Regions from separate parts of the Pseudoalteromonas sp. R3 genome, predicted to be linked through region 1. Evidence: predicted binding sites of a transcription regulator. Region 1 holds the regulator's gene; each other region holds the start of a gene.

Region 1 (4,579 bases):
TGTGGTATCCTTATTTAACGCAATCGGGTCAAACAGCACCGCAATCAGAAGAAGTATTGGCCAAACCTGACTACGTCGCGCTCGATCTTAAGCAGACCAATTATGCCGAGAATGGCCAGCTTAGCTACCAAATCACCGCGGACAGAATGGAGCTTTATCAGGAACTCGGCTTCAGCCACTTTACTGCGCCCATCTTTACACTTCACAATGATCAGCAAAACTGGCAACTAAAAGCCAATGAAGCCACTTTGTATGGCAACAACACGCTGATCCTAGAGGGCAAGGTACAAGCCACAAACCTCACTGACAATGCGATGATTAAGCATATCAACGCCGATCATGTACAGGTCGATATAAATGAAAAGCACATGCGCTCTGAACATCCGGTTGAAATTACCGGGCCCAACTTAACGATTTCAGGTAAAGGCCTGGTGGCCGATCTCAATACCGAAATCATTGAACTCATCAACCACACTAAAACGATTTATTATGAGCAATAAATTAACTTATTCCCTGTTCCTTCTGTGCACCTTAAGTGCTTTTCATCCAAGCGCTTATGCCGAAGATACGGTAGCCGACCAGGTCATTATCAGCTCGGGAACTCAGCTGGCCCAATTGCAAACCAACATTGGCGTATTTGAAGAGAATGTTGAAATCATCCATGGTGACCGAACAATTTTGGCAGATCGTCTCGAGGTCCATCGCAGAGAAGAGCTGGGTAAAAACAAGCAGCTGCTGGTTGCTACAGGTAGCCCGGCGGTGTTTCAAGAGCGCCAGGCAGATGGCTCACTACTAAAAGCAACCGCCAAAGAAGTACGTTATGATGTGGCAAACCGTATGCTGACCATCAAAGGCGGAGCAGAAATAAGTCAGGCGGGTCAGAAAATCAGCGCACAAACCATAGTCTATGATATGGAGAAAAAGCTGATCAGCGCGCAACGGGGCGATCAAGAGAAAAATCGTGTAAGAACCATTCTTTTACCCGAAAAAGAGAGCAGTAAAAATTCACAAAAGAAGGGTAATCCGTGAGCAAGTTAACAGCCACAGCACTGGCCAAGAGCTACAAAGGCAGACAAGTTGTCAAAAACGTCGAATTGAGCGTTGAAGCTGGCAGCATTGTTGGCCTCCTTGGCCCTAATGGTGCAGGTAAAACCACGACCTTTTACATGATCGTCGGCCTGGTGCCCAGTGACAAAGGCAGCATTCACATTGATGATCAAGATATTACCTTGCTGCCTATGCACAGCCGGGCAAGGTTAGGCATTGGTTACCTGCCTCAAGAGTCCTCTATTTTTCGCAAACTGACCGTCTATCAGAATCTGATGGCCATTTTGGAAACCCGTAAGGAGCTCAATAAAGAGCAGCGGGAAGTCATCCTCAACGAGTTATTAGATGAATTTAATATCCAGCATATTCGGGATAGCCAGGGCATGGCCTTGTCGGGTGGTGAACGTCGCCGGGTAGAAATTGCACGTGCCCTTGCGGCAGATCCAAAATTTATCTTATTGGATGAGCCTTTCGCTGGCGTTGATCCCATTTCGGTGTTAGATATAAAGAAAATTATAGAACACTTAAAAAACCGCGGCATAGGCGTGCTGATCACCGACCACAATGTACGTGAAACGCTGGACGTCTGTGAGAAAGCTTATATAGTGTCACATGGTGAACTGATAGCAGCAGGCACCCCGGAGCATGTTCTGGCCGATCAAACCGTGCGGGATGTCTACCTAGGTGAGCAATTCAGGCTATAGTTATAAGATTAGAAGTAAATAACAAAAAGGATTGTTAGAGATACATGAGGCAATCGCTACAGCTGCGCATGGGGCAGCAACTGACAATGACACCACAGCTGCAACAGGCTATTCGTCTGTTACAGTTGAGTACGCTAGATCTCCAACAAGAAATCCAAGAAGCGCTTGATAGCAATCCTTTGTTGGAAGTGGAAGAAGGTGAGTCTGAATCACACGATAATGAAACACAGTCCAAATCGGATACTGAGTTAGAACAACATGCGACCAATGATAATGACAGCTTTGAGGACTCGGCTGTCAGTGACTACGAACAAGACAGCGATGCTGCATTAAACAAAGACACTGTGAGTGACGATCTGGCAATGGACGTCACCTGGGATGAGTACATCAGTGCCGCCCCGGCAAGCAGCTCAGGCCCTATGCCTGAAGATGAAACCATCTATCAGGGTAAAACCACAGAGACGCTGCAAGAATACATGATGTGGCAACTAGAGCTCACCCCCTTTAGTCCAACTGACAGGGCCATCGCCCTGGCAATAGTCGAAGCCGTTGACGATGCAGGTCTGCTGACTATCAGCTGCGAAGACATTGTTGAGAGCATGAATCAGGATAATGATGAAGAACTGATAGAATTGGATGAAGTCGAAGCAGTACTAAAACGTGTTCAATTATTTGATCCCGTCGGTATTGCTGCGCGCAGCTTGCAAGAGTGTCTGTGTATCCAGCTCAATCAGTTTGACTCTGCCACTCCCTGGCTCTCTCAAACCAAAGAAATTCTGACAGAACATATCGATCTACTCGCAAGTCGTGACTACCGAACTTTGATGAAAAAGACTAAGCTCAAAGAAGCTGAGCTTAAAGAAGTCATGACCCTGATCCACAGTCTTAATCCAAAACCTGCCGCCAGCATAGTGCAAGAAGAGGCCGACTATGTAATCCCGGATGTTTCGGTCAAAAAGGTGAAAGGTCGCTGGGTTGTTGAACTAAACCCGGACTCTATGCCGAAGATCAGAGTAAACGATCACTACGCTGCAATGTCCCGTTCAGTAAAGTCGAGCACTGACAGCCAGTTTATCCGCTCGCACTTGCAAGAGGCAAAATGGTTTATTAAAAGTCTCGAAAGCCGCAATGAAACTTTATTGAAAGTTACCAATTGCATTGTGCAACAACAACAGGCATTCTTTGAACATGGCCCCGAGGCAATGAAGCCGATGGTACTCAATGATGTGGCCGAAATGGTCGACATGCATGAGTCCACGATTTCACGTGTAACAACGCAAAAGTATATGCACACGCCACGCGGTATTTATGAGTTGAAGTATTTCTTCTCAAGCCATGTCAGCACTGAAAACGGAGGAGAATGCTCTTCGACAGCAATCAGAGCATTGATCAAAAAGCTAATTGCCGCAGAAAACACAGCTAAGCCATTAAGTGACAGCAAAATTGCGGATGTATTGGCAGATCAAGGGATCAAAGTGGCTAGACGTACAATTGCCAAATACCGAGAGTCTTTGGCTATCCCACCGTCGAATCAGCGTAAAAGCTTGATTTAGACGTAACTACAGAAGGAAAATGCTTATGCAACTAAATTTAACTGGTCGACATGTAGAAATCACCGATTCGTTAAGAGACTATGTAACAAACAAGTTTGCGAAGCTAGAAAGGCACTTTGATCACATCAATAACGTGCATGTAATCCTAGATGTCGAAAAGCTCATTCAAAAAGCAGAAGCCACATTACATGTGAACGGGGGGGAGATCTTCGCCTCAACCGAGCACCGGGATATGTATGCCGCAATAGACGGACTTATCGATAAGCTTGATCGCCAAGTGATTAAGCACAAAGAGAAGCTAACTCGACACTAATCATGAAACTAAGCTCATTGATTTCACAGGACTGCAGCAAAGCTGCGGTCCTTTTTAATAGCAAAAAACGCATCTTAGAATACATCAGCGAGTTGGCTCACAGCCAGCTGCCTGATAGCAATGCCCATGACATCCTGGATGCCCTACTCAGTAGAGAAAAACTTGGCAGCACAGGAATAGGCAAAGGGATTGCATTACCCCACGGTCGCCTTTCAGGGATCGATAAAGTAGTCGCTATGCTCCTCGTGAATCAACAAGGCATTGCCTTTGATGCCATCGACAATCAACCCGTCGACATTTTTGTGGCACTCATCGTACCGGAAGGAGAAAATCAACAACATTTGCAGACCTTGGCAACAATCGCTGATAAACTTAAAAACAAGGTGTTTTGTAAACGTATCAGGCAAGCTCACGATGATCAGGAGTTATTCTCGATAATTGAAGAGTTTGACAACTAACGGAGAGTGTTTGTGCAGCTAATTATTGTCAGTGGTCGTTCTGGCTCGGGAAAGTCGGTCGCCCTTCGCGTACTGGAGGACTTGGGTTACTACTGCGCCGATAATATCCCTGTCAACCTGCTGCCCGCTTTAGTGCGCAGTGTGTCAGACAGCTATGATAAAATTGCCGTAAGCGTGGACGTACGTAACCTGCCAAAAGATCAGCAAGAACTCGACGACATTTTGGAATATTTACCCGGATTTGCGGAACCTAATATTTTTTATCTGGACAGTGAAGACCAAATCCTGATCCGTCGCTTTTCTGAAACACGTCGCCTACACCCGCTATCACTGGCGGATCTGTCACTGGACAAAGCAATAAAAAAAGAAAAAGAGCTGCTTGACCCGCTTATCCGTCGCGCCAACATTACCATTGATACCACAGATATGAGCATTCACCAGTTGGCAGAGCGGATCCGGGAAAAAATCCTGGGTAAAAAAGACAAACAATTAATTATCACCTTT
Region 2 (4,579 bases), 250 kb from region 1:
TAAGTATTCTGGGCTGCGCAGTGTACAAGCCTTATCAGCCTGTACACACCAGAACACCGAAAATCAGCTTATACGCTGTAGTACATTTCGAACTCAACCGGGTGAGTTGTCATGTTCAGCTTCTCAACTTCCTGAGACTTCAACGCTATGTATGCATCGATCAGGTCATCAGTGAATACACCGCCCTGAGTCAGGAATTCGCGATCTGCGTCCAGAGAATCCAGTGCTTCTTGCAGTGAAGAGGCAACCGTCGGGATCTCTGCCGCTTCTTCCGCTGGCAGGTCATATAGGTCTTTATCCATCGCATCGCCAGGGTGGATCTTGTTTTTGATACCATCAAGGCCTGCCATTAGCATGGCAGAGAACGCCAGGTACGGGTTCGCAGTAGGATCCGGGAAGCGTACTTCAATACGACGTGCTTTTTCAGACGGTACAACCGGGATACGGATAGACGCTGAACGGTTACGTGCTGAGTAAGCCAGCATAACAGGCGCTTCAAAGCCAGGTACCAGGCGCTTGTACGAGTTGGTAGAAGCGTTAGCAAATGCATTGATGGCTTTAGCGTGCTTGATGATACCACCGATATAGTAAAGGGCTTCTTCAGACAGACCACCGTACTTGTCGCCTGCGAAGATGTTTTTGCCATCTTTACCCAGTGACTGGTGACAGTGCATACCAGAGCCGTTGTCGCCAACCACAGGCTTAGGCATAAAGGTCGCTGTTTTGCCATACAGGTGCGCCATGTTATGGATAACGTATTTCATTTCCTGAATTTCGTCAGCCTTGATCACCATAGTATTGAAGCGTGTTGCGATCTCGTTCTGACCGGCTGTTGCTACTTCGTGGTGGTGTGCTTCAACAACCTGACCCATTTCTTCTAGTACCAGACAAGTCGCACTACGCCAGTCACCTGATGAATCAACCGGTGCAACCGGGAAGTAACCGCCTTTTACGCCCGGACGGTGGCCCATGTTGCCTTCTTCGTAGCTTTTATCTGAGTTCCAGCTCGCTTCCTGGGCATCAATTTTGTACATAGAGCCAGACATGTCTGTTTTGAACTTCACGTCGTCAAACAGGAAAAACTCAGGCTCAGGACCGAATAACACTGTGTCAGCAATACCAGTAGAGCGCATGTAGTCTTCTGCACGCTTAGCAACAGAGCGTGGGTCACGCTCGTAACCTTGCATGGTTGAGGGCTCAAGTACGTCACAACGTACGATCAGCGTGGTTTCTTCTGAGAAAGGGTCTAGTTTAGCGGTAGAGGCGTCTGGCATCAGTACCATGTCTGATTCGTTAATGCCTTTCCAGCCTGCGATAGACGAGCCGTCGAACATCTTGCCGTCTTCAAAGAAGTCTTCATCGGCTTGGTGGTGAGGAATAGAAACGTGTTGTTCTTTACCTTTGGTATCCGTGAAACGTAAATCAACGAATTTAACGTCATGCTCTTTAATTAAATCTAAAACCGATTGTGACATGTGTCCTCCGACTCGTAGGGTTATTTTTTGTTGCAGTGCTCTGCATTTGCGCACTACTAAGCGTTATTCGTGCCAGTTTTGTAATTCATTGTTAATCAATGGATTATTTTTATCCATAACGTATTTAATCTTATTTTGCACCATCGTGGTGCGTGTCAATATTGGGTTTCGCACCACACTGGTGCGCTGCGCAATGGTTTCACTTTAGCACATGGCTGTGACTGTGGAGCGACAAAACAGCAGACTTTGCGCATTTCACGGTCTGGGTTGTAAAAAAAAGCTGGATAAACTTTCATCTGTCACATTATTAGGGGATAATACGCGACCTTTAATTGTGGATCGGCATCTTAGGTGCGCATTTTTGCGCGATTCGACTAGGATCACTGAGGGCCAACTTCTCTGAGTAAAAATATGAGCATTGAAAAGTTAAGAAATATCGCGATCATCGCGCACGTTGACCATGGTAAAACTACCCTAGTCGATAAGCTGCTGGAACAATCTGGCACATTAGAGACACGCGGTGGCAACGAAGAGCGTGTCATGGACTCGAATGATATTGAAAAAGAGCGTGGCATCACCATCCTGGCGAAAAACACCGCCATCGAATGGAACGATTACCACATCAATATCGTTGACACCCCGGGACACGCCGACTTTGGTGGTGAGGTAGAGCGTGTACTTTCAATGGTTGACTCAGTATTGCTACTGGTTGATGCCCAGGAAGGTCCAATGCCGCAAACGCGTTTCGTAACGCAAAAAGCATTCGCGCTGGGTCTGAAGCCTATCGTTGTTATCAACAAGATCGATAAGCCAGGTGCACGTCCTGATTGGGTAATGGATCAGGTATTTGACTTATTCGATAACTTAGGCGCGACTGACGAGCAGCTTGACTTCCAGGTTATCTACGCATCCGCTATCAACGGTTGGGCGACCTTGGACCTGGACGAGCCGTCAGACAACATGCAGCCAATGTTTGAAGCCATTGTTGAGCAGGTAGAAAAGCCAGACGCAGATCCAGAAGGCGCGTTCCAGATGCAGATCTCTCAGCTGGACTACAACTCTTACATCGGTGTAATCGGTGTAGGCCGTATCAAGCGCGGTACAGTGAAAGTAAACCAGCAGGTGACTATCGTTGGTGCTGACGGCTCAACACGTAACGGTAAAGTGGGTCAGGTTCTGACTTATTTAGGCCTTGACCGTCATGAAGCACAAGAAGCACAGGCTGGCGATATCATCGCTATTACAGGTCTGGGCGAGCTGAAAATCTCTGACACTGTGTGTGATGTCAATGCGGTTGAAGCACTACCTGCGCTATCTGTTGATGAGCCGACGGTAACTATGACTTTCTCTGTAAACACGTCTCCGTTCTCAGGTCAGGAAGGTAAATTCGTTACTTCACGTAACATCCTTGAGCGTCTTCAGGCAGAACTGGTACACAACGTTGCACTGCGCGTTGAAGAAACCGACAACCCGGACAGCTTCCGTGTATCTGGTCGTGGTGAACTGCACTTAGGTATCCTGATTGAAAACATGCGTCGTGAAGGTTATGAGCTGGCGGTATCTCGTCCAGAGGTAATCCTGCGCGAAGTAGATGGTCAGCTGGAAGAACCGTATGAAACGGTTACTGTTGACGTACAGGAAGAGCACCAGGGCGCTATCATGGAGCAACTGGGCCTGCGTAAAGCAGAAATGACTGACATGGCACCAGATGGTAAAGGCCGTATCCGTATGGACTTCATCATGCCATCTCGTGGCCTGATTGGTTTCCAGACTGATTTCATGACACTGACTTCTGGTTCTGGTCTGATGTACCACACGTTCGATCACTACGGCCCGCACAAAGGCGGTAACATTGGTCAACGTAAGAACGGTGTACTGATCGCAAACGCAGCGGGTAAAGCGCTAACCAATGCCCTGTTCAATCTGCAGGACCGTGGTAAGCTGTTCATCGGTCACGGTGTTGAAGTATACGAAGGGATGATCATCGGTATTCACGCACGTGATAACGACCTGACGGTTAACGCCCTGAAAGGTAAGCAGCTGACCAACGTACGTGCATCGGGTACTGACGAAGCACAGAACCTGGTTCCGCCTATCATAATGACACTTGAGCAAGCGCTTGAGTTTATCGATGATGACGAACTGGTAGAAGTAACACCAGAAAGCATCCGTATTCGTAAAAAGCTACTGACTGAAAGCGAGCGTAAGCGCGCAAGCCGTCAGGCCAAGTAAGTAATTACTTGCCGAATACAAAAAAACGCCGCAATTGCGGCGTTTTTTATTGCGATAACGAATGAGCTAGCACAGCCCAGGCGTGTCATTTCACGGTTGCCAGCAATGGGTATTCAGAACAAGCCATAGGCTTCGGTTTCTTCCGGTTCATATTGCCGTAAGTGGTCCGGGCGAAAGATAGCACTGGGGTCGAGTACCAGGCTATGTTGTTCTCCCTGTTTAATCAGCCCTTTCATCATTTTGCGGGTTTGCGGATCGATTTCAAAACCCATACTGGTCATTTCATGCAGAGACTTGATGTCCGACTCATCGCAGTGAATATTGTCCTCGACCTGATCGACCAACAGGCCAATGTGTGGCTGCTGACCATCCTGGGTGGTGAAGACGATAATGGGCTTGTGGTCCAGAATGATTTGATCCCGGGCCGACTCAAACAGGCGGATCAGCTTCATAAAGGTGGTCGACTTTTCTTTCTCCAGTAATTGCAGGGCCTCATCTTTATTTCCCTTGGCATTGATGGTGAGCAGCTTGTCTGCCAGCGCATGGAGTTTGTTATGAGGCTCCTCAAAGCGCGCCAATAGTGTGCGCAGGTCGTCATTGTCGGTTTTAAAGCTATAGTACCATTTGCCAAAAGCGCATTGCTTGGGATCTTTGGCTTGGGTAAAAGGCTGATCGTTATAGATGCTGCGTTCCAGCTCAGCGAGCCAGGCTTTATGATCTTGCTCGCGCTCCTGCAACATTGTGACCAGAGACTTATTAATGTCGTAAGACGACTGGTTATTTAATATCAAGCCCAGATCAAAGATGGGCGTCGGTGTGCCCATGTAATCCTTCACGCCCATAAAGCTGGGGTTATCATTGGGCAAAGAGGT
Region 3 (4,579 bases), 640 kb from region 1:
ATCAACGCCCCTGATACTTTTTCTGGTAGCGCCATCTCGACGACGTCAAGCCCTAGTGACTTGCAGATAGTCACAGGATCAACCGGAAACTGGTTGTGACTCCACAGCCGTTTAAGCACCTTTTGAGCTTCAGTTCTTGGGTCCAACACAGACCAGCCTCCATTTACCTTGAAATACGCCTCTGTTTGTCAGAGGTAATGTGTATATTTAAACAGTATAAATTGAAGGCACACTGAAAGCAAAGGGCATAATTGGCCGACCTAACCCGCCAGGCTTGGCTCAGTAATAAGTGACACGCTCCACCTTACGTGGCTTAACCTCACCAATATACAAATCGTAAACCCGCTTCATATCAAGCTCCAATTCTGTGGTGTAGATATCTCCCACCGCATAGCTTTTCATGACTTTGGCGCCTCGGATCAGGCCCTGCACCTGGCTACGTAACCCATCATTCTGCGCCACTGCGCCCTGTACTGTGGTGCTGGCACTCAACCGGTGACCATACACCTGCTCTGCAAGCTCGCGGTAGGCTTCAAGCTTAGAGACCTTAATGGCCATCAGCATTTTTTCACCTTCACTGCTGCCAGGCTGAGAGCTCAACGGGGCATAACCAACCGCCTTGAGCACGGGATAAGAGTCGGGCTTCACATAGCTGTATTCAACATGCTTGTCTATGATAGAGCTGCATCCCGCCAGACCCAGTGCCGTTGCAACAACACAGGATTTGAGCAGGTTGACTACCCGTTGATGCCAAAGCACTCTAAACTGATTCATAGGGTAACTCCTCTGTGTGGCACATTTGCCATATCATCAAGTAACAAATCTTTATGCACAAACCTTGCCAAAACCTTTGGCACGAGACTTGCTCGGTTAGTTAAGAGATTTGCTTAAAGTTCGGTAATAAAGTCATGAAATTGTCGCGTATTATGAGTGTGTTACTGGCCACCGCCAGCTTTGGGGCCAGTGCAGAGTGGTTTGAGGTCACGGGCTACGCCAATGCACACACAGAAGATCTGGCAGAAGCACGCCAGGAAGCCGTACAGGATGCCATTACTCAGGCGTTAATCTTCTCTGGCGCCACAGTATCTAGCGTCACCACACTGGCCGACGGGGTATTAACGCAAGATCAAATCAAGATCAAAAGCCATGGCGAGATCCAGCAAATCAACCTCGTTTCCGAACAAAAGCAAGATGGGATCGTCAGTGTCACTTTGCATCTGGATATTTTTCCCAAGCTGGAGCAGTGCGCACAAGCGGCGATTGCAAAACAAGTAACCATTACACAAAGCCAGCTGATCCAGCCTCATCAGGCCAGACTGGGTCAAATTTTTGACATCGCAAAAGCCAGCAGTGAGCGACTTTATCATACACTGGCACAGCGCAATCTTACCGTAAAACCAATTCCGTACCTGGATCATGCAATCAATGCACGGCCGTTTTTTACCCAACGTTTTGAATACGATGGACAGCTGATTGACTCTTTGACCACCCTAAGCAATAGCCAATATGTGCTAATGAGCCAGATCACGGACGTTGCAGCAGGAGATAAAACCAACGATGACTACGCATTCTGGCAGGATGAGGAATACGTGCGCAGCTTTAAAATCGACTTTGTTGCATTTGATGCCCTGACGCGTGACAAGGTCTGGCAAAAACACTATGCCGTCAGTGGCGTCTGGCCTTTTGAAAAAACCAAGATTGTTGATGTCTACAGCGATACCTTTTGGCGTACCAACTATGCCAAGCAAATCCAGAGCGTCTTTAACAGCGTGGCGCAGGATCTGGACTCTGCACTGTCATGCTTACCCAGTAAAGGTAAGATATTGCATCGTGAGCAAGGCAAGTTAGTGATTAATCTTGGCCGTAATCACGGCCTTGAAGCAGGACAGCTGCTCACCATTTCTCATCGACGAGATATGCAGGGCACGACCAATCAGTTTTTCCCACAAAGCATCAAAACCCTCAACCAGGTGCGTATTATTCAGGTCAATGCGCAAAATGCGATTGCAGAAAACATCTCAGAGCGGCCACTGAATAATATTCAGATCAATGATTTAGTAGAGGTCATGGTACAGAAACAGGAAGACTTTGCGCTGTAAGCGCACTACTTCGACAAAACACACAGTGAGGATTAATAATCCCACCAATAATTTGGATTAACTATACCATTTTGGTCGTTTCTACTGAGGTGTGATTGCTATATCAGAATTGATTTATAAGAGAAAAACGCTGGCGGCCCCTGCAGGAATCGAACCTGCAACTATCCCTTAGGAGGGGACTGTTATATCCATTTAACTAAGAGGCCGTGTCGCTTTGGAAAATACTAAGCGTTTTCGGACAATTGGTCAACCGATTGATTCTTAATAAAATTTAAATGATGTATTCGATAGATTAGAGAAACGGCAAAGGCAAAGAGCCAGCACTTTGCCGCTTAACGATCAACGTGATGCGGTTGCACTGGGATCTAAGACGAAATACGGGATAGTTACCATACAGCTGGCAACCACCAATCGGCTTTCAAAATCCAGTAACCGTGCATTGACTTCTACACCCCGATCCCGATAGATCATAGTACCGGACAATACATGACTCGGATCAGGCTTACCGGGTAAGGCTCTGCTGTCCCGAGAAAAAAAGAAGTCTCCACCTCGAGTCACCTGGATCTGTTGCTGTGATTTAAAATCAAGGGCTGCATAACCCAGTTTTTGAAATGCGTGTATCAGGTTTTCAGCCAATTGATTGCCAAGCTGATTGCTGCTTCTGAGCGTATCGTCAAAGCTGACAAAACTGGTGACGGCCACAGAATGGGGGTGAACACCCAGCAATGAGTCAGACAGCTCCAGTGCTATCTGAGAGGCATAGTTTGCCACCTGTTTTCGATGACGTTCGCTCACAAATCCAGGATCGACGGGGTGCTCAGCGTCTGGCGCCTGCTCCTCCAATGCTTCATACAGCACTTCTATTTCACGAAACTTGGCGACTTTAGGTGCCATAGGTGTTGTGGTCACTGTTTGCGGGGCTGGCTGTGAGCCCACCATCTGACAGCCGCTCAACAGCAATATCGCCAGCGTTAGCCCACTGAGAATGTGCGTTTTCATGATCATTCACCCGCTCGTTGTAGCCGGATCCCTTCATGCATCGCGCCATCTCTGAGTGCATTCACTACGGCCTGAGGCAGGAACCCTTGTGCAGTGCCGACCACAACCTTACTTTGCATCCCAACAATACGGGCATTGACCAAGATCCCGCCCTGGTGATTAGATAAGGTGCCGGCCAGAACATATTTGAACGGCAGTTCATCAGACAATTCCAAAAAGTCGCGGCTAAAAATAAAGTCGCCGTGTTTGGTAACCCGCATGAAGTCCGTCGTCTTAAAGTCAATCACGGGCACACCAAAGTTGTGCAGCTCATGAATAAAGCTTTCGGCAATCTGATTGCCCAATAAAGTAGCATGGTTAAAGTCTTCATCCAGAAAGACAAAGCTGGATACAGCTACCGGCGTCTGATCATTTATGTACTTAACATTGCTCACCATGTCCTGCATTAGCTTCTGCACATAATGAGTTACATTTTTGGCCGCCATGCGTTGTGATACGGTCATTTGTTGCACGCCTCTGGGATGGGCCTGAAACTGCTCTGACGCATTGAACTGGCCTGGCGCTGACGTCGTTTGCTGATGCTTTGTCATACCCAGTTGTGCGCACCCAAATAGGGACAGGGTTGGTAACATAAGCGCTATCACAGATTTTTTCATCTTTGTCTCCACTAATACTGGCCGCGATGCAACTTGCCATCTCGCATTTGAGCTTTTTCATTGCCCCACAAAATTGCTTTGGGCACAGAGATGGTCGCAGCGGATGCAGTGCGACTATCAAGCATAGTGATCAATCGAGCATTGATCGTGTAATGGTCGTGGCTTTCACTGATGGTGCCCGTCAAAGCCAGGTCAAATTTATGACGCTCGCGTAGCAGGGCAATATCACGGTTTAATAGGTTATCGGCACTATCCGACAAAGTTAAAGTGCGCTGTAGCCGAAACTCCACCACTTCCAGGCCCATTTGCGTCACATAACTGATCAAGCTTTCCTGAACCTGAGTACTAAGACCACTGCCCTGATTGCTTGCTACGGCATTACCAAGTTGATCAGCCAGATAAAAGCTCGTGACGGCAACCGTGGCGCCAGGTTTCAAAGGGCGACTATGCTCCCCCAAAGCGGCAGCAAGTTGCCCCATGTATTGATGCAATGTCGGCAAGGGTGGCGCTTGTTCCACTTTCTTTTGTTGCTGCGTCTTCATGATTCCAGCGCAGCCACTGAGCAGCACCGACAGGGCCAGTGCGGCTATCACAGCAGGAAATTGCATAATGATCACCTCTTTCTATTTGACCAAATAAATGCAAAAAGCGATCCACAATGCTGATAATAGGCACTATAAAGTGATTGGATTGTCTGTGTAATGACTCAGCAGACATTGTGGGTGAAATGGTTTTAGCTTGTCGCACAGCGCCTGACCTTGCGCTTTATTTTCAAACGCGCCAAGTTTCAGCCGAAAATATCTTTGCCCACGAATTTCGACTTGC

Evidence for each region. Region 1 encodes sigma-54, which starts transcription at its own class of promoters, with help from an activator protein. Its sites were predicted from a motif close to GTTGGCACGNNNNTNGNNT; they were not measured.
Region 2: a site for sigma-54 is predicted at 1,534-1,552, ahead of glnA (glutamate--ammonia ligase). Genes of this name have one in related genera too.
Region 3: a site for sigma-54 is predicted at 850-868, ahead of ELR70_RS09775 (flagellar assembly protein T N-terminal domain-containing protein). Genes of this name have one in related genera too.

What each region holds. Positions count from the first base shown of each region.
Region 1 is NZ_CP034835.1:433,242-437,820, reverse strand. Features, by position in the region: gene lptC (LPS export ABC transporter periplasmic protein LptC) at 1-500, shown strand, start outside; gene lptA (lipopolysaccharide transport periplasmic protein LptA) at 490-1,029, shown strand; gene lptB (LPS export ABC transporter ATP-binding protein) at 1,026-1,751, shown strand; gene ELR70_RS06855 (RNA polymerase factor sigma-54) at 1,796-3,304, shown strand; gene hpf (ribosome hibernation promoting factor) at 3,330-3,617, shown strand; gene ELR70_RS06845 (PTS sugar transporter subunit IIA) at 3,620-4,075, shown strand; gene rapZ (RNase adapter RapZ) at 4,088-4,579, shown strand, end outside.
Region 2 is NZ_CP034835.1:178,659-183,237, forward strand. Features, by position in the region: gene glnA (glutamate--ammonia ligase) at 69-1,475, opposite strand; gene typA (translational GTPase TypA) at 1,887-3,707, shown strand; gene ELR70_RS05655 (CZB domain-containing protein) at 3,821-4,579, opposite strand, start outside.
Region 3 is NZ_CP034835.1:1,073,443-1,078,021, reverse strand. Features, by position in the region: gene ELR70_RS09785 (ImmA/IrrE family metallo-endopeptidase) at 1-149, opposite strand, end outside; gene ELR70_RS09780 (LPP20 family lipoprotein) at 280-774, opposite strand; gene ELR70_RS09775 (flagellar assembly protein T N-terminal domain-containing protein) at 909-2,099, shown strand; tRNA gene ELR70_RS09770 (tRNA-Arg) at 2,231-2,305, opposite strand; gene ELR70_RS09765 (FlgO family outer membrane protein) at 2,439-3,098, opposite strand; gene ELR70_RS09760 (FlgO family outer membrane protein) at 3,101-3,754, opposite strand; gene ELR70_RS09755 (FlgO family outer membrane protein) at 3,766-4,362, opposite strand; gene ELR70_RS09750 (SPOR domain-containing protein) at 4,429-4,579, opposite strand, start outside.